DNA from 3 places in the Nonomuraea sp. NPDC047897 genome. Region 2 is predicted to be linked to each of the others. Evidence: riboswitches for the same ligand, from Rfam matches in the RefSeq annotation. Region 2 holds a riboswitch; each other region holds the start of a gene.
What was found. A riboswitch is a leader RNA that binds a small molecule or an ion and turns the genes downstream of it on or off. The one in region 2 is predicted to bind thiamine pyrophosphate.

Region 1: another riboswitch for thiamine pyrophosphate. It lies ahead of thiC (phosphomethylpyrimidine synthase ThiC); the one in region 2 lies ahead of ACGF0J_RS10675 (purine-cytosine permease family protein).
Region 3: another riboswitch for thiamine pyrophosphate. It lies ahead of thiO (glycine oxidase ThiO); the one in region 2 lies ahead of ACGF0J_RS10675 (purine-cytosine permease family protein).

Annotation. Positions count from the first base shown of each region.
Region 1 covers NZ_JBIDCC010000004.1:319,675-325,648, forward strand. Annotated here, with positions in the region: gene ACGF0J_RS11495 (GMC oxidoreductase) at 1-14, shown strand, start outside; gene ACGF0J_RS11500 (DinB family protein) at 244-771, opposite strand; gene thiC (phosphomethylpyrimidine synthase ThiC) at 946-2,655, opposite strand; TPP riboswitch at 2,647-2,762, opposite strand; gene ACGF0J_RS11510 (response regulator) at 2,837-3,472, opposite strand; gene ACGF0J_RS11515 (sensor histidine kinase) at 3,465-4,715, opposite strand; gene ACGF0J_RS11520 (ABC transporter permease) at 4,720-5,424, opposite strand; gene ACGF0J_RS11525 (ABC transporter ATP-binding protein) at 5,421-5,974, opposite strand, start outside.
Region 2 covers NZ_JBIDCC010000004.1:153,931-159,904, reverse strand. Annotated here, with positions in the region: gene ACGF0J_RS10680 (methylated-DNA--[protein]-cysteine S-methyltransferase) at 1-229, shown strand, start outside; gene ACGF0J_RS10675 (purine-cytosine permease family protein) at 201-1,544, opposite strand; TPP riboswitch at 1,535-1,647, opposite strand; gene ACGF0J_RS10670 (hypothetical protein) at 1,892-2,056, opposite strand; gene ACGF0J_RS10665 (DUF6247 family protein) at 2,141-2,482, opposite strand; gene ACGF0J_RS10660 (rhodanese-like domain-containing protein) at 2,642-2,965, opposite strand; gene ACGF0J_RS10655 (Fpg/Nei family DNA glycosylase) at 3,075-3,953, opposite strand; gene ACGF0J_RS10650 (TenA family protein) at 4,078-4,683, opposite strand; gene ACGF0J_RS10645 (GPP34 family phosphoprotein) at 4,707-5,363, shown strand; gene ACGF0J_RS10640 (LCP family protein) at 5,434-5,974, opposite strand, start outside.
Region 3 covers NZ_JBIDCC010000011.1:173,415-179,388, forward strand. Annotated here, with positions in the region: gene ACGF0J_RS24960 (GNAT family N-acetyltransferase) at 1-170, shown strand, start outside; gene metF (methylenetetrahydrofolate reductase [NAD(P)H]) at 375-1,298, opposite strand; gene ACGF0J_RS24970 (polyprenyl synthetase family protein) at 1,390-2,457, shown strand; gene thiE (thiamine phosphate synthase) at 2,533-3,168, opposite strand; gene ACGF0J_RS24980 (Rv2175c family DNA-binding protein) at 3,146-3,520, opposite strand; gene ACGF0J_RS24985 (NAD(P)/FAD-dependent oxidoreductase) at 3,551-4,714, opposite strand; TPP riboswitch at 4,773-4,887, shown strand; gene thiO (glycine oxidase ThiO) at 4,877-5,974, shown strand, end outside.

The DNA.
Region 1 (5,974 bases), 170 kb from region 2:
CGACGGACCTGTGACACTCGCCCTTGACGCCCGGTGTGCGGCCGTCGCAGGCGCCCGGACCTGCCGGAAAATGATCAGCTTTGGCGGAACAGCGTGTGGGCAACCCTTCGAGGCGGCCGACGGGTCGGCCCCCGTGCCTACGTCAGGTGACGGCGTAGGCACGGGGGATCGTCTGAGAGCCTGCTGACAAAGGATTTGGTCGCTGAGGACGGGACAGGGATACGGGTGATGCCGGGAGGGCCGTTACGCTCCCGTGGCCCCATCAATGCGCTCCCGGATCAGGTCGGCGTGCCCGGTGTGCTGCGCGTACTCCTCCAGGAGGTGGATGTAGATCCAGCGGAGGCTGACCTTGCCGGTCGGCGCCCCAGGGTCGTCGGCCAGCTCGTCGAGGTCGATATCCGCAACCGCGGCGTCGCAGGCAGCCGTCTCCGCGAGGAAGGCGGCGTAGTCCGCTTCGGCGTCGGCGTCGGCCACCAGGTCGAAGTCGCCGTCTTCGTACTCCTCCGTGATGTGCAGCTCGGGCAAGTCTTCGTGCAGGAACTTCTCCCGGAACCACCAGCGCTCGACTTCAGTCATGTGTCGCAGAAGGCCGAGCAGCGTCAGGTTGGACGGCTCCACGGAGGCGGTTTTCAGTTGCTCGGCGGTGAGGCCGGCGCATTTGCGCAGCAGGAACACCCGGCGGAGCTTCAACCAGTTATCCAGCATCTCGCGTTCGCCGCAGGCCATGTCCGTCCGAGGTCCCCGCTCTACGTCGGGTGCTGTCCACGTCATGTCACCATCATGACGACCTGCGCAACCGTATTTGCGGGGTACGCGCGTATCGGGCCCGCCGCCGCCGGGCGTAATGAACCGGTCCGGCCGCTGCTGTGCCGGCCGGACCGGTTCGCGAATGCCGAGCGAGCGAGGCGAAATGATCTGGCGAAACGCCTGGGGTGGGCGTCCCTCTCAGGCGTCGGTGAGGGGGAGGTAGACCGTGCCGCCCTGGTCGCGGAACCGTGCCGACATGTCGGCCATGCCGGCCGTGAGCGCCTCGGAGTCGGACAGGCCGTGCTCGTCGGCGTAGCGGCGGACGTCGTGGCTGATCTTCATGGAGCAGAACTTGGGCCCGCACATGGAGCAGAAGTGGGCGGTCTTCGCCGGGGCCGCGGGCAGCGTCTCGTCGTGGAAGGAGCGGGCGGTGTCGGGGTCGAGCGACAGGTCGAACTGGTCCTCCCAGCGGAACTCGAACCGGGCGTCGGACAGCGCGTCGTCCCACCGCTGGGCGAGCGGGTGGCCCTTGGCCAGGTCGGCGGCGTGCGCCGCGATCTTGTACGTGATGACGCCGGTCTTGACGTCGTCCCGGTCGGGCAGGCCCAGGTGCTCCTTCGGGGTGACGTAGCAGAGCATGGCCGTGCCGAACCAGCCGATCATGGCGGCGCCGATGCCGGAGGTGATGTGGTCGTATCCGGGGGCGATGTCGGTCACCAGCGGGCCGAGCGTGTAGAAGGGGGCGTCGTCGCACAGCTCGCGCTGCAGGTCGACGTTCTCCTTGATCTTGTGCATGGGCACGTGGCCGGGTCCCTCGACCATCGTCTGGACGCCGTGCTCGCGGGCGATCGCGGTCAGCTCGCCCAGCGTGCGCAGCTCGGCGAACTGCGCCTCGTCGTTGGCGTCGGCGATGGAGCCGGGCCGCAGGCCGTCGCCCAGTGAGAACGCCACGTCGTACGCGGCGAAGATCTCGCACATGTCGGCGAAGTGCTCGTACAGGAAGCTCTCGCGGTGGTGCGCCAGGCACCAGGCGGCCATGATCGAGCCGCCCCGGGACACGATGCCCGTCTTGCGGCGGGCGGTCAGCGGCACGTACGCCAGCCGCACCCCGGCGTGCACGGTCATGTAGTCGACGCCCTGCTCGCACTGCTCGATCAGCGTGTCGCGGTAGACCTCCCACGACAGGTCGGCGGCCACCCCGCCGACCTTCTCCAGCGCCTGGTAGAGCGGCACGGTGCCGACGGGCACGGGCGAGTTGCGGATGATCCATTCGCGGGTGGTGTGGATGTCGCGACCGGTGGACAGGTCCATGATCGTGTCGGCGCCCCACCGGGTGGCCCAGGTCATCTTCTCGACCTCCTCCTCGATCGAGGAGGTGACGGCCGAGTTGCCGATGTTGGCGTTGATCTTCACGAGGAAGTCGCGACCGATGATCATCGGCTCGCTCTCCGGGTGGTTGACGTTCGCGGGGATGATCGCCCGGCCGGCGGCCACCGCGTCCCGGACGAACTCCGGTGTCACGCCCTCCCGGATCGCGACGAACTCCATCTCGCGGGTGATCTCCCCCCGCCGGGCGTAGGCGAGCTGCGTCACGGGCGCCCCCGTGGCCCGCAACGGCCGCCGCGCCGCGCCGCGCCAGGCGTGTCCGGCCCGGCCGGCCCCGCTCGGGCGGCCGTCGTCGATCGGCCGCACCGGCCGGCCCGCGTAGTCGGCCACGTCCCCCCGGGCGAGGATCCACTCCTCGCGCCGGGCCGGCAGCCCCTCGGTCACGTCGGTGGCGGCCGCCGGGTCGGTGTACGGCCCGGACGTGTCGTACAAGCTGATCCGCTCCCCGTTGGACAGCAGCACCTCCCGCACGGGCACCCGCAGCTCGCCGAGGTGGACCTTGGAAAAACGCGCGCCACTCACGCGGCAACTCCCTTCGCCGGCATTACCCGGAGCAGGTTCTGGCGGTCGGCGGCTGATGGGTAGCCGTCCTCTCAGCCCGGTCACACCGGGCTCCCGCGTTGGACCGGATCAACGTAACCCGGCGCCCGCAGGGGCGCAAGGCGGAGCCGCCGACGTGCCCGGGCCCGTCCTCGACGGGCGGTCACCCCCCGGTGAGCAGGCCGCGCTGGTAGGCCACGGCGACCGCGGCGGCCCGGTCGTTGACGCCGAGCTTGGCGTAGACGTGCAGCAGGTGCGTCTTGACCGTCGCCTCGCTGATGAACAGCCGGGCCGCGGCCTCGCGGTTGGTGGTGCCCTGGGCCACCAGGCGCAGGATCTCCAGCTCCCGGCCGCTCAGCGGGTCGGCGGGTGCGCGCACCTGACCCATGAGGCGGGTGGCGACGGACGGGGACAGGACGGCCTCGCCGCGCGCCGCCGCCTCGACGCCGCGCGTGAGGTCCTCGCGTGCGGCGTCCTTCAGCAGGTAGCCGGTGGCTCCGGCCTCGATCGCGGGCAGCACGTCGCTGTCGGTGTCGTACGTGGTGAGGACCAGCACCCGGGCCCGGACACCGAGCCGCGCCAGCTCCCTGATGGCTGTCACTCCGTCCATGCGGGGCATCCGCAGGTCCATGAGCACGACGTCGGGGTCGAGGGCGCGGGCGAGGTCGACGGCCTGCGCGCCGTCGCCCGCCTCTCCGGCCACCTCGAAGCGCGGGTCGCCGGTGAACATGCCGCGGATGCCGTCGCGGACGATGGGATGGTCGTCGGCGATCAGCAGCCGGATGGGGGTGTCAGGCAAGGAAGCTCTCCTCCGCGTGTTCCCTGGGCACCGCGGGGACGGCCGCGGAGATCGCGGTGCCGGAGCCGGGCTCGCTCTCGATCTCCAGGGTGCCCGCCAGGCGGCTGACCCGCTGGCGCATCGAGGTCAGACCGTACCCGCCGCCGTCGCGGACCCGCTCCGCGTCGAACCCGGCGCCGTCGTCGCGCACGTCCAGACTGACGAGGTCCTCCATGTACGACAGGGTGACGGCGACCCGGCCGGCCCGGGCGTGCTTGGCCACGTTGGCCAGCGCCTCCTGAGCGGTGCGCAGCAGCGTCCCCTCCACCTCCGGGTGCAGCGGACGGACCGGGCCCGTCGCGGTGACGTCGGCGCGTACGCCGTGCAGCTCCGACCACTCGGCGGCGACCCGCGCCAGCGCGTCCGGCAGGGGGGCGGACTGCAGCGGCCCCGGCTCCATGGCGTGCACCGACCGGCGCGCCTCGGCCAGGCTGTCGCGGGCCAGGCGGGTGGCCGTGTCGAGGTGCCGCCGCCAGACGGCCGGCTCCTCGCCGGCCTCGTGGGCGTGGGTGGCGGCCTGGAGCTGGGCGATGATGCCCGCCAGCCCCTGGGCGAGGGTGTCGTGGATCTCGCGGGCCATGCGCCGGCGCTCGTCGAACACCCCGGCCTCGCGGGCCTGCACGAGGAGCTGGGTGTGCAGGCCCGCGTTCTCCCGCAGCGTCTCCTCCAGCCGCGCCACCATGAGCTTGCGCTCGGCGCTCCGCTCGGTGGTGACGTCGCCGACGAAGCTGAACAGGCAGACGAGCGAGACGACCACGGCGACGAAGAACAGGTAGGTCAGGATGCCCGTGAGGGTGGGCTCGGGCAGCCGGCCGGTGTAGCCCGGGATGCACACGGCGGCGGTCGCGGTCACCCCGGCGAGCCGCCACCTGCCCGGCAGGTACCACCAGGAGTGCAGGTAGCCGGTGAAGGCGAAGAAGGAGGCGAACCAGATCCCCCGCGTGTTGAGCACCGCGATCAGGACCACCAGCCCGGCGACGTAGACGTGCCGCCGGGCGCCGGGCGTCCTGCCCATCACCCCGATCCAGGCGGCGGTGAGGGCCGCCAGGCCGAGCGTGGTCAGGCGGTACGGCCACGCGGTGTCACCGGTCAGCCAGGACAGCGCCGTGGACACCACCAGCAGCAGGTACGGCACCGCCGCGAGCAGGCGCTCCAGGAGCCGCTCCCACCGGTCGAGCCGCGTGTCCGCCGCCGTCCTCGTCACGTCCCTACTCCCACCGGAAGAACTTGGCCGCCGCCAGGCTGACGACCAGCGCGTACGCGGCCAGCACGGCCATCATGAGGGGGCTGGGGAACCCGCCCGCCCAGACCTCCGCGAGCACCCGCCGGAAGGCGCCCAGAGGAGTGTATTCCCCCACGTTCCGCAACGCCGTGGGCATCTGGTGCGGCGGCTGGATGAGCCCGGCGAGGTAGGCCATGGGGAAGTACAGCAGCACGCCGATCCCGTTGGCGGCCCGGCCGTTCGGCGCCAGGGCCGCGATCAGCAGCCCGATGGCGAACATCGCGGCCGTGCCCAGCAGGAACGCCACCGTGAGCGCCAGGACGCCCGACGGCACGTGGGCGCGCAGGACGGTGCCCGCGACGGCCACGAGCAGGCCGCAGGCGGTCAGCGCGAGCACGAGCTGCAACGCGAGCTGCACCGTCAGCAGGCTCGCCGGCCGCACCGGGGTGGTGGACAGCCGGCGCAGGATGCCCCGCTCCCGGTAGGTCGCCAGGGTGGTGGGGAGCTGGTACAGCCCCACCAGCCCCACGGCGATGGCCAGCGACATCGGCAGCAGCACGGTGTCGCCGGGGGTGATCGAGCTGCCGAACACCACGAGGATGAACAGCGGGATGAGGATGGTGAACATCGCGCCGGGTTCGCGGGCCAGCAGCTTCAGTTCGACGGTGGTGAGTTTGGCGAGGGCGCTCATGCGTGGTCTCCGAAGGGGCGGCCGGTCAGGGCGATGAAGGCGTCGTCGAGCGTCCGCCTGCCGATGCGCAGGTCGGCGACGAGAAGCTGGTGGCGGGCCAGAGCGGCGGTGACGGCGGTGGCGAAGTCGCCCCGGCCGGTGACGACCACCTGGTCGCCGCTGCGGGACACGCCGGACACGCCCGGCAGGTCGCCCAGCAGGACGGCCGGGTCGGCGTCGCCCGCCATGAGCGTGAAGCGCATCTGGTGCTCGGCGTCCACCCCGTCGATCAGGCCGGTCGGGGTGTCGACGGCGACGACGGTGCCGCGGTCGAACACCGCGACCCGGTCGCACAGCTCCTCCACCTCGTCCATGAAGTGGCTGACCAGGACGACGGTGACGCCGCTGTCGCGCACCTGCTTGATGACCTCCCAGGTGGCGCGGCGCGCCTGCGGGTCGAGGCCGGTCGTCAGCTCGTCGAGGAAGGCCACCTTCGGGCCGCCGACCAGCGCCAGGGCGATGAACAGCCGCTGCTTCTGGCCGCCCGACAGCTTGCCGAAGCGGGCGTCGC
Region 2 (5,974 bases):
GACGATGGCGGTGCCCTACGGCACGACGGCGACCCTCGACGAGATCGCCGAACGCATCGGGCGGCCCCGCGCGCTGCGGGCGGTCGGCAACGCGCTCAACTCCAACCCGGTGTGCGTGGTGGTGCCCTGCCACCGCGTCGTGCCCGGCGACGGCACGCTCGGCGACTACGCCGGAGGCGCCGCCGCCAAGCGCCACCTGCTCACCGTCGAGACGCGCGCCCTCGCCTGACCGCGCCGATCGCCAGCGTCACCAGCGTCGCCACCAGCGCCGCGCCGAGCGCGCCGTTCATCCACGGCTGCCGGGTGAAACCGATCGCGTCGCGCGCCGCGGCCCACAGGGCGTCCCACTGCTCGACGGTGGGCGTCGAGGTGGTCAGCCAGTACGCGGCGAAGCCCAGGGCCCAGGGCGCCAGCATGGACCAGCGGGCGGGGGCGTCCTCCTCGGTGTTCCACCTCAGCGCGCCGCCGAGCACGAAGTAGTCGACCGCCAGCACCGCGAACATCGGCACGAACACCGCCCCGATGACGCCGAGGAAGGCCCCGTAGGAGGTCACGTCCACGACCAGCGCGATGGCGATGGTCAGCAGGCCCACCGCGGTGGAGAACACCCTGCGGTCCACCCTCGGCATGAGGTTCTGCAGCGACACGGTGGTGGAGTAGACGTTCGCGAACGACTGGTCGGTCTCCCGCAGCACGAGCACGGCGAAGAACAGCGCCCCGAGCGGCGCCGCCACGAACGGGCCGAACACCGCCGTGGAGTCGGCGTTCACCGCGGCCGCCCCGGCCATGGCCACCGCGTAGACGCCGAGGCCGAGGCAGGCGACCTGCGCCAGCGTGTAGCCGCCGACCACACCCGTGAAGGCGGCCGCGCTCGACCTGGAGTGCCGGGCGAAGTCGGCGGCGAGCGGCACCCAGGAGACCGACAGCGCGATCACGTAGTCGACGGCCGGCGCGAAGGCCGCCCACGAGCCGCCGGTCTGCGGCTGGGCCGTGCCCAGGAAGTCCACGGAGAACCAGACCATCGCGATGACCACGGCGATCGTCACGTAGCGGCGCAGCACCCGTACGGCGCCGAGCGGCCAGATGCTCAGCGCGGTGGTGATCACTCCCGCGACGATCACCCACACCGCGTACGGCACAGCGGAGCCGAAGATGGCGCTCGCCCCCATGGCGATCACCCAGAGCTCGAAGGCGCCCCAGCCGACCATCTGGACGATGTTGAGCACGGTCGGGATGTACGACAACTTCGCCCCGAACAGGCCGCGCAGCAGGACCATCGCCGGCTGCCCGGTCCGCGTGCCGGGCACGGCCGCCAGGCCCACCATGGCCGTGCCGATCAGGCTGCCGACGAGCGTGGCCGTCAGCGCGGCCACCAGGCTCAGCGGCGGGGCGTCGCGGAGCGGGCTGATCAGGAACAGCGCCCCGGAGAAGCCGAGGAGGCTGACGCCGAGGTTGGCCCACAGGGCGCCCTGGTCGAGCACCCCGAGAGTCTTGGGGGGTTCTCCGTCGAGAGTCAGCGGAACTTCGTCGGCGACGTGCGCCATCGCACTCTCCCTACGCCGGCATTACCCGGACAGGTTCATGCGGTCGGCAGCAGCGATAGCTGCCCTCTCAGCCTGGTTGCTCCAAGCTCCCGCGGGGGTTCATGGGGACGAGCTGGGATCGCCCCAGCTCGCGCCTAATGATGCACTAATTGTCCGCTGCGTGGCTACCGCCAACCCGGGGGCACCGCCTCGTGGGTCAGCAGGAAGGTGACCGTTGATGCCCGATGCCGGGGGCGCCGCCGCCCGCAAGGACAGCACCAGTCGTCGCAGGCGAACGCGAGCGGACGTGCCGACGCCACCGACGAGGCGACCTGCGAGGCCCTGCGCAAGCTGGGCCAAGCACTCCGTCAGAGCCACTGAACGCGCACGACGTACACCTCTCGTGTCCTTTCCAGGACGAGGTACGTGATGAGGCCGCGCTCACCGAACGGCATGGTCAGCATGTTGGCATCGGGATTGCTTGGGTTCGATGAGCGCCCCGTCCACGGCGCCGTCTCCAGAAGGGTGAACAACTCGGCAAGGTAGCCGAGCGCTTCATCCGGTAGCGCGTCGATCTGGTCTTGGGCGACGGGGTCAGGAGGAAGGAGGGTGTACGCCTACAGCGCGACTCCGCGTTCGGACAGCAGCTCACGCCAGCTCTTGTCGCCGCGTGGCAGAGCCTCGCCACGAGTGGCAAGAGCTTGGGCATCGGCCACGCGCTCATGCATCTGCCGGCGGCCTGCCGGGTCTTTCGCCGAGTCGCACGCGATGAGCCACCACGTGTGTACGAAATCGTTGAGCTTCGTCAGGTCGAGGCTGGCACGAACCTCCGCGAGCGCGAGCCGCAGCCCTTCGTCAAACCCTTCGCGATCCTGTGGCGTGACCAGCGCGCCACGAATGGCCCGCAGGTTCTTGTCCGGCGCTGCCTGCGGCGTTAGCTCTTGTGGTTGTGCCGTCATCGGGGCTCCCCCTCCGTCCGACCTGCCAGCTCAGCGTACAGGCGACTGCTGTACTTCGTAGCTGTACGAGGACTGAAAGGTCCACCCATACCGCCCATGGGTGGCCTTTGACCTGCACCGGGAGCGCTACAGCACGTCGGAGCGGGAGATGTCACTAGATCAGGCGACGAAGGGCGGCTGTCCGGTCTCGCTGACCATCGGGCGGCGGGCGAACGCCCACGACTGCATGCCGCCCCCGACGTTGACCGCGTCGCGCCCCAACTGGTTGAGCCAGGCCGCCACCTGCAACGACCGGCCGCCGACCCGGCAGACCACGTAGACCTGGCGGTCCTCGGGCACCTCGGCCACCCGGCCCTGGATCTCCGACATCGGGATGTGCACCGCCTCGGGCGCGTGACCGGCCACCCACTCCTGGAGCTCACGGACGTCCAGCAGGAAGGCGTCGGCGGGGACCTTGTCGGCCTCGATCTCGGGAACCGTCATGGGTCCATCATCTCGCGCCCCCGGTCGTAGCCGGCACCGGCGGCTGCGATCTCCCCCTGGTGCTTCTCGATCCAGGCGACCACCGCCTCGATCGTCTCGTGCGGGGCCGCTACTTCAGCAGGCGCGACAGGCGGCGGTCGGCGAGGGGCTTGCCGCCCGTCTGGCAGGTGGGGCAGTACTGCAGCGCGGAGTCGGCGAACGACACCTCCCGGATCGTGTCGCCGCACACGTCGCAGGGCTGCCCGGCCCGGTTGTGCACCCGGAGCCCCGACTTCTTCTCCGCCTTGAGGTCCTTGGCCGCCAGGCCGTGCGCCCGCTCGACCGCCTCGCGCAGAGTCGTGACGATGGCCTCGTACAGGTCGGCGATCTGCGCGTCGGTGAGTGTGGCGGCGATCTTGAACGGTGACATCCGGGCCGCGTGCAGCACCTCGTCGGAGTAGGCGTTGCCGATGCCCGCGATGACCTTCTGGTCGCGCAGCAGGCCCTTGATCTGGGTGCGGTTGCCGCCCAGGATGCGCCTGAGCGCGTCGACGGTGAAGGCGTCGTCGAGCGGGTCGGGGCCGAGGGCGGCGATGCCCGGCACCGTGTCAGGGTTTTTCGTGACATAGACGGCGAGACGCTTCTGCGTGCCCGCTTCGGTCAGCTCGAACCCCGGCGCGAGCCCGTCGTCGTCGGGCGCGAACCGCACCCGTACGGCGAGCGGGCCCTTGCCGGGCCGCACCGGCTTGGCGCCCGACAGGTCGTCGCGCCAGCGCAGCCACCCGGCCCGCGCCAGGTGGATGATCACATGCAGCCCGTCACAGTCGAGGTCGAGGAACTTGCCGTGCCGCGTCACGCCCGTGACGGTCAACCCGCCGAGCGCGCTCGCCGGCGGGTCGAACGTCTTGAGCGCCTGGATCGCGACCACGTCGACCGCCAGGACCGTGCGCCCCACCGCCCGCTCCCGCAGGAAGGCGGTCAGGGACTCGACTTCGGGAAGTTCCGGCATGTCACCAGGGTACGGTCCGGCCCCGACGATCCGCCCGCGCGATCCACAGCCTGTGGACGACCCGCCGCCAGGACGGCAGCCTGTGGACGGGACCGGCCGTCAGGACGGCGGCCCGTGGACGCCGTCAGGGGACGTCCCAGAACGCCAGCTCGTGCGCCATCCCCTCCCTGAACAGCGCCTCCGCCCGCGCCGGGTCCGGGGCCGCCTCGTCGATCATCTCGCCGACCCGCGCGGCCAGCGCCGCGAAGCCCGGATCGGCGTAGGTGTCCACCCAGGCGCGGTAACGCGGCTCGGCGGGCGGGTTCTCGGCCAGCCTGCGGCCCAACGTCGAGTACCCCCACATGCACGGGTAGAGGGCCGCCAGACCCTCCCCGTAGTCCGCCGCCGACTCCAGCAGGAACGCCGTGTACGCCGCGCAGGCCGGTCCCTTGCGCGCCCCCTCCAGGTCGGCCCCGAAGCGGGCCGACATCGACCGGTGCAGGTTCAGCTCGTCGTGGAACGTCGCGTGGGCCAGGTCCACCAGGTCGCCCAGCCGCCCGTCCGGCGCCTGCCAGGCCAGCCGCGCGAACACCCGCACGTAGTCGAGCAGGAAGAGGTAGTCCTGCTCCAGCCACGACCGGAACACCGGCTCGGGCAGGTCGCCCCGCCCGATGCCCACCACCGTGGGATGTTCGAGCTGCGCCCGCAGCAGCGGAAGACCAACGGCGTGCAACTTCTGCGAAAGCGTCATGGGGGCACGTTAATGTCAAAACCATGACTGTGACGATCGCCGAGGAACTCCTGCTGCTCGCCCACTCCGAGGACGACGGCAAGCCGCTCATCTCCGGCACGCAGCTCGACCCGGCGCTGGCCGGGGCGATCCTCGCGGAGCTGGCGATCAACGAACGGATCGAGCTGTCGGCGAAGAAGGTGTCCGTCCGCGACGCCACCCCGCTCGGCTTCGGGGAGCTCGACGCGAGCCTGGCCCGCATGGCCGGGGAGCGCAAGGAGCGCAAGCCCGTCTGGTGGGTGCAGAAGCTCTACTCCGCCAAGCTGCGCAACCGCCTGCTGACCGGGCTGGCCGAGGCCGGCGTGCTGAGCGAGCAGCGCGGCAAGGTGCTCGGCATCTTCCCGACGACCCGCTGGCCGGAGGCGGACGGCGGCGTCGAGGCCGAGGTCAGGGCGCGGGTGGCCGGCGCGCTCGCGGGCCAGGACCCCGATCCCCGCACCGCCGTCCTGATCGCCCTCATGCGCGCCGCCAAGCTCGACAGGAAGGCGTTCCCTGGAGCGGACAAGAAGCGGATCAAGGAGATCGCCGAGGGGGCCTGGGCGGCCGACGCGGTCGCCCAGACCATCGCGGCGATCAACTCGGTGGTGGTGACGGCGTCGATCGCCGCCACCGCCGCCGCCGTGGGCGGCGGCTCCAGCTGACCTCGCCCGCGGAGCCGTACCGGATCGGCCCCGCGGGGTCACGCCGGGGACGTGCCCCGGACGAGCCGCGTCAGCCCGCGTCGAGGATGTCCTTCGGCACGGGCTTGTCCTCCTTGAGCGCGTCGAACAGCCTGATCGCCTTGGCCCGGTCCCACTTGACGGCCGTGCCGCCGCCCGCGATCTCGCTGCCGCCGAACGGCACCACGGTGGTCACGGGGCTGTCGCCCATCGCCAGGCCCAGCGACAGCATGTCGAACGCGCCCGTGCCGTCGTCGACCGTGACCGCCTCGGTCGCGCTCATCGCCAGCGGGATCGAGGTGAACGGGTTGAGCAGCACGCCCGGGCTGGCGGCCTTCTTCACCACGGCGCCGAGGAACTGACGCTGCCGCTTGGTGCGCTCGAAGTCGGGCAGCGCGCCGCCCTTGCGGGTGCGCACGTAGCCGAGCGCCTGGCCGCCGTCGAGGAGCTGGCGGCCCTTCTTCAGCTTGAGCCCGGCCTTGGGGTCGTCCACGGCGGCCCGTACGTCGATCTCGACGCCGCCGACGGCGTCCACGATGCCCACGAAGCCGGCGAACCCGATCTCCATGTAGTGGTCGACGTGCACGCCGGTG
Region 3 (5,974 bases), on a different contig from region 2:
GCGCGGGCCGGCCTGAGCGCTCGGCCGTGCTGTCCACGCACGACCGGCCCACCGCCGCCCGCCACCTCTACGCCGCCATGGGCTTCACGGACCTGCTGAGCCGCTACGTCTTCCCCGGCGGCTACGAAGAGTACGCGATCGTCGGCCGGCCGCTGCCGCTGAGCTGCTGACGGACGGCCATGGTAAAGCCTTGACCTGCTGGTTTGGCCCTCATGACGGACGGGCACACCTGAACACGTAAGGTAACGGACGCTTTACCCCGCGTCTGCCCACCCCAGCCCGCCACCCGCCGGGTCCCCCTGCGGGCGGGTGGCGGGACCCCGGCGGCCTCTCCTCCGCGCGGCGGGGTCAGGCAGCGGGGTCAGGCAGCGGGGTCAGGCGGTGACGGCCTCGGCGTGCGACAGGCGCTGGAAGACCTCACGCGAGGCGCTCGACCGGTTGAAGGTGATGAAGTGGATGCCCGGCGCCCCCTCGTCGAGCAGCCGCTGGCACAGCTCGGCCCCGTGGTCGATGCCCAGGGCGCGCACCGCCGCGGGGTCGTCGGCCACGGCCTCGAAGCGGGCCGCCAGGCCGGGCGGGAACGGCGCCCCCGACAGCTGCTCCGACCGGGCGATCGTGCTCATCTGCGTGACCGGCATGACACACGGGATGATCGGCGTGTCGCAGCCCATGGCCGCCACCCGGTCGCGCAGCCGGAGGTAGTCGTCCGCCTGGAAGAACATCTGCGTGATCGCGTAGTCGGCCCCTGCCCGGCACTTGCGCACGAAGTATTCGGTGTCGGACTCGACGGACGGCGAGCGCGGATGCTTGTAGGGGAACGCGGCCACGCCCACGCAGAAGTCGCCCGCCTGCCGGATCAGCCGCACCAGCTCCTCGGCGTAGCTGACCCCCTCGGGGTGCCTGACCCAGTCGCCGGTCGGGTCGCCCGGCGGGTCACCGCGCACGGCCAGGATGTTGCGCACCCCCGCGTCGGCGAAGCGGCCCACCAGGTGACGCAGCTCGCGCACGGAGTGGTTGACGGCCGTGAAGTGCGCCACCGGCGTCAGCGTGGTGTCGTGGGCCAGCCGTTCGACGATGTCGACCGTGCGGTCACGGGTGGAGCCGCCGGCGCCGTAGGTCACCGAGACGAACGTCGGACGCAGGGCCTCCAGCTCCCTGATCGCCCGCCACAGCTGACGCTCCCCCTCGTCGGTCTTCGGGGGGAAGAACTCGAACGAGAACGAGCGGCCACCGGCGGCGAGAAGCTCACGGACGGTGGGGACGCGATCGGGGAGGACGGAGGGTCGACCAAGGGCCATGAGATCAGGGTACCCCGACGCGCCCCGCACCAGCGGGCCGAGGGGAACCTGGAGATCCTGCCCCCGGCGTGCGACCACTAGTCTCATGCACATGAGCACTGAGGCCGCGGGCTTGGACACCCTGCGCGAACAGGTTGATCGTTCCCTGCGGGCGTTCGTCGGCCGGCAGCTACCCGCCACGGGGTCCGAGGAGCTGGAGCCGCTGCGCGTCGCCGCCACCGAGCTGCTGGCGGGCGGCAAGCGGCTGCGGCCGGCGTTCTGCTACTGGGGCTGGCGCGGCGCCGGCGGCGCCGACCTGCCGGAGATCTTCACGGCGGCGGCGTCGCTGGAGCTGTTGCAGGCCAGCGCCCTGGTGCACGACGACGTGATGGACAGGAGCGACCTGCGCCGGGGCATGCCCGCCGCGCACCGGCGCTTCGAGACGATCCACACCGAGTCCGGGTGGCAGGGGTCGCCGGAGCAGTTCGGCGTGGGCGCGGCGATCCTGCTGGGCAACCTGCTGCTGATCTGGTCGGGCGAGATGTGGCGCACCAGCGGCCTGCCGCCCGCCTCGCTGGCCGCCGCCCAGCCGGTGCACGACCACATGCGCACCGAGCTGATGTGCGGCCAGTACCTCGACCTGCTGGAGCAGGCCCACGGGGAGAACACGTTCGAGTCGGCGCTGCGCGTCGCCCTGTACAAGAGCGGCAAGTACTCCGTCGAGCAGCCGCTGCGGCTCGGCCTGGTGCTCGCCGCCGGCGAGCGGCTGCCGTGGATGGACGAGCTGTGCACGACGTTCGGCACCCGGGTGGGCATCGCCTTCCAGCTTCGCGACGACATCCTGGGCGTGTTCGGCGATCCGGCGCGCACCGGCAAGCCGGCGGGTGACGACCTGCGCGAGGGCAAGCGGACGATGCTCGTGGCCCGCACCCTGGCCGCCGCCGCACCGGAGCAGGCCGCGACCGTGCGCCGCCTGCTGGGCGACCCCGGCCTCGACGACGGGGGCGTGGCCACGCTGCGCGGGATCATCGAGGACACGGGCGCGCTGGGCGCGTGCGAGGACCTGATCACGAGCTACCTCGGCGAGGCGCTGGCCTGCCTCGACAAGGCCCCGATCACGCCGGAGGCCCGCGCCGCGCTGGCCGAGCTGGCCGTGGCGGCCACCTCGCGCAAGACCTGACGCCGCATCGAGCGAGCCAGGCGTCCAGCGAGCCAGGCCGTTCAGCGGGGCAGGCCGTTCAGCAGGGCAGGCCGTTCAGCGAGCCAGGCGTTTGGCGAACTCGGCCGCCGCCGCGCCCGGGTCGTCGGCGTCGGTGATGGCCCGGACCACCACGACCCGGCTGACCCCGTAGGACATGACCTCGTCCAGGTTGGCCAGGTCGATGCCGCCGATGCCGAACCACGGCCGGTCGGTGCCGAGCGAGGCCGCGTGCCGCAGCAGCGCGGGCCCGGGCGCGGACCGGCCGGGTTTGGTGGGCGTGGGCCAGACGGGGCCGCAGCAGAAGTAGTCGACGCCCTCCTCCACCGCGGCGGCGGACGCCTCGGCGGTGGAGTGGGTGGACCTGCCGATGAGGACGTCGTCGCCGAGTATCTCTCGCGCGACCCTCACGGGCAGGTCGTCCTGCCCCAGGTGGAGCACGTCGGGCCGGGCGGCGAAGGCCACGTCGGCACGGTCGTTGACGGCCAGCAGCCGGCCGTGCCGGTCGCACGCGTCGCGGAACACCTCCAGCAGCGCGAGCTCCTCGCGCGCCTCCAGCCCCTTCTCCCGGAGCTGGACGATGTCCACGCCGGCCGCGAGCACGGCGTCGAGGAACTCGGCCAGGTCACCGCGTGCGCGGCGGCCGTCGGTGCAGAGGTAGAGCCGGGCGTCAGAAAGCAAGGGCCTGGGCACGCCGCTTGACCTCGGTGTGACGACCGGCCTTGATCGCCTGGACGGGCGAGCCCGGCAGCGAGTCGTCGGGGGTGAAGAGCCAGCGCAGCGCCTCGACGTCGTCGTAGCCGGCGTCCTGCAGCACGGTCAGGGTGCCCGGCAGGCCCTTCATCACGTCCCTTCCGTCGATGAACACCGCAGGCACCTGCGGCCCACCGCTGCCGCGGCGGACGCCGAGCAGCTTGTGGTCCTTGAGGAGTTGCTTGGCCCGGCCCAGGGACAACCCCAGGCGGTCGGCCACTTCGGGAAGAGTGAGCCACTCGTCGACGAGCTGGTCGGTCTCCCGGTCGATCTGCGCAACAGAAAGCGTCACGGAACCACAACTACCACATGCCGTGCTGGCTCAAACAACACAATCTCGTAGCGAAATATCGGGATCTACCAGGCGGTTCGCGTCGAGTCGCCGCCCGGCCTCGATGAGCCGGCGGCCCTGGACCAGGTCCCGCGGCCGGTCGACGGCCAGCACGGCGGCGAGCCGGTCGTCGCCGGTGAGCCAGACGGCCGCCCACTTGCCCTCGGGCTCGCCCCGGTACAGCAGCCGCTCCCCCGCCTCGCGGTGGCCGGCGTACTGGAGCATGTGGCCGAACTGCTCGGACCAGAAGTACGGCACCGGGTCGTAGACGGCGTCCTCGCCGAGCAGGGAGGCGGCGGCCACCTCCGGGGCGCCCAGGGCGGTGTCCCAGTGCTCGACCCGCAGCCGCGTCCCGTAGCGGCGCGACCACCAGGCGGCGCAGTCGCCGACCGCCACCACGCCCGGCAGGGAGGTGCGCAGGTGCTCGTCGGTGACGACGCCGTTGTGCAGGTCGATGTCGGCGCCGGCCAGCCACTCGACGGCCGGGCGGACGCCGATGCCGGTGACCACCACGTGCGCCGGCACGAACTCCCCGCCGACCAGCTCGACGCCGCCCTCCTCGACGGACCCCACCATCGTCTCCAGCCGCAGGTCGACGCCGTCGTACCAGCTCAGGGTGCGGGCGCCGAGCTCGGCGCCGACGGCGTGCGCGAGCGGCGCGGGCCCGACCTCCACCACGGTCACCTCGCAGCCGGACCGGCGGGCCGCGGTGGCCACCTCGGCGCCGATCCAGCCGGCCCCGACGACGACCACCCGGGCGCCGGGGACGAGCCTGGCGCGCAGCTCCAGCGCGTCGTCGAGGGTGCGCAGCACGTGCTGCGGCCCGTCGCCGGGCACCGTGACGGGCTCGGCCCCGGTGGCGATGACGAGACCGTCGTAGGCCAGCTCGCCTTCGGTGGTCTCCACGACGCCGGCCCGCAGCGACGTGGCGCCGACGCCCGGCCGGAAGTCCACCCGCAGCGCGACCGGGTCGAAGTCGACGTAGCTGGAGTCACTGGCGCCCAGCAGGACCGCCTTGGACAGCGGCGGGCGGTCGTAGGGGCGGTGGCGTTCGGCCCCCACGAGCGTGATCGCGCCGTCGAACCCCCTCGCCCGCAACGCCTCGATGCTCCGCACGCCCGCCAGGCCCGCTCCGACCACCACGACATGGTTCACGGACATGACCATAACGGGCCGGTGCCGGGCACGTCATGGCGAGGGCATAGGCTGGAGCCGTACGACGCGCGGGAGTCCGGCCGCACCGGGCTGAGAGGAAGGCTGCGCGGGCCTTCGACCGCAAACCACCTGATCCGGATCATGCCGGCGAAGGGAGCGCGCATGGACCTGGTCGTGGGCGGCGGGATCGTCGGGCTGACGATCGCCTGGCGGCTGTCCCGGGCGGGACGCGCGGTGACCGTGGTGGATCCGGCGCCCGGCACGGGCGCGTCGCACGCGGCGGCGGGCATGCTGGCGCCGGTCAGCGAGGTCACCTACACCGAGGAGCCGCTGCTGCGGCTGGGCGTCGCCTCGCTGCGCAGGTGGCCGTCGTTCGCCGCCGAGCTGGCCGCCGACGCCGGACTCGACGCCTCCACCGCCCGAGGCGGTGTGGACCTGCGGGCCGACGGCACCCTCGACGTGGCCTTCGGGGCCGACGACCTGGCGGCGCTGGGCGAGCTGGCCGACTTCATGGAGAAACTGGGGCTCCCGGTCGAGCGGCTGACGGGCCGCGAGTGCCGGCGGCTGGAGCCGATGCTCGCGCCGTCCGTGCGGGGCGGGCTGCTCGCCCCCGGTGACGCGTGGGTGGATCCGCGCCGGGTCACGGCGGCGCTGCTCGCCGCCCTGGACCGGCGCGGCGTCCCGCTGGTGCGCGCCCGGGTGAGCGGGCTGCTGCGCGAGGGCGGCGCGGTCCGCGGGGTGTCGCTGGACCGGGCGCCCGGCGAGCTGCGGGGCGACGGCGTCGTGCTGGCGGCCGGGGCGTGGAGCGCCGAGCTGGCCGACGTCGAGGTCCGGCCGGTCAAGGGGCAGATCATGCGGCTGCGCTCCCCCGAGCCGCTGCTGCGCCGGTGCGTGCGCGGCACGGTGCACGGCGCGCACGTCTACCTGGTGCCCCGCGGCGACGGCGAGCTGGTGGTGGGGGCCACGCAGGAGGAGCTCGGGTTCGACACGCGAGTGACGGCCGGCGGCCTGTACGAGCTGCTGCGCGACGCCCGCGAGCTGGTGCCCGGGGTGACCGAGCTGGAGGTCGCCGACGTGGTGGCCGGGCTGCGCCCAGGCACGCCGGACAACGTGCCCTACATCGGCCCGAGCGGCACCCCCGGGCTGACGCTCGCCACCGGGCACCACCGGGGCGGCGTGCTGCTGGCCCCGCTCACGGCGGCCGTCCTGCTGGGCGAGGAGCCCGAGCTGGCCGCCCTGTGCTCCCCGTCCCGCCCGCGT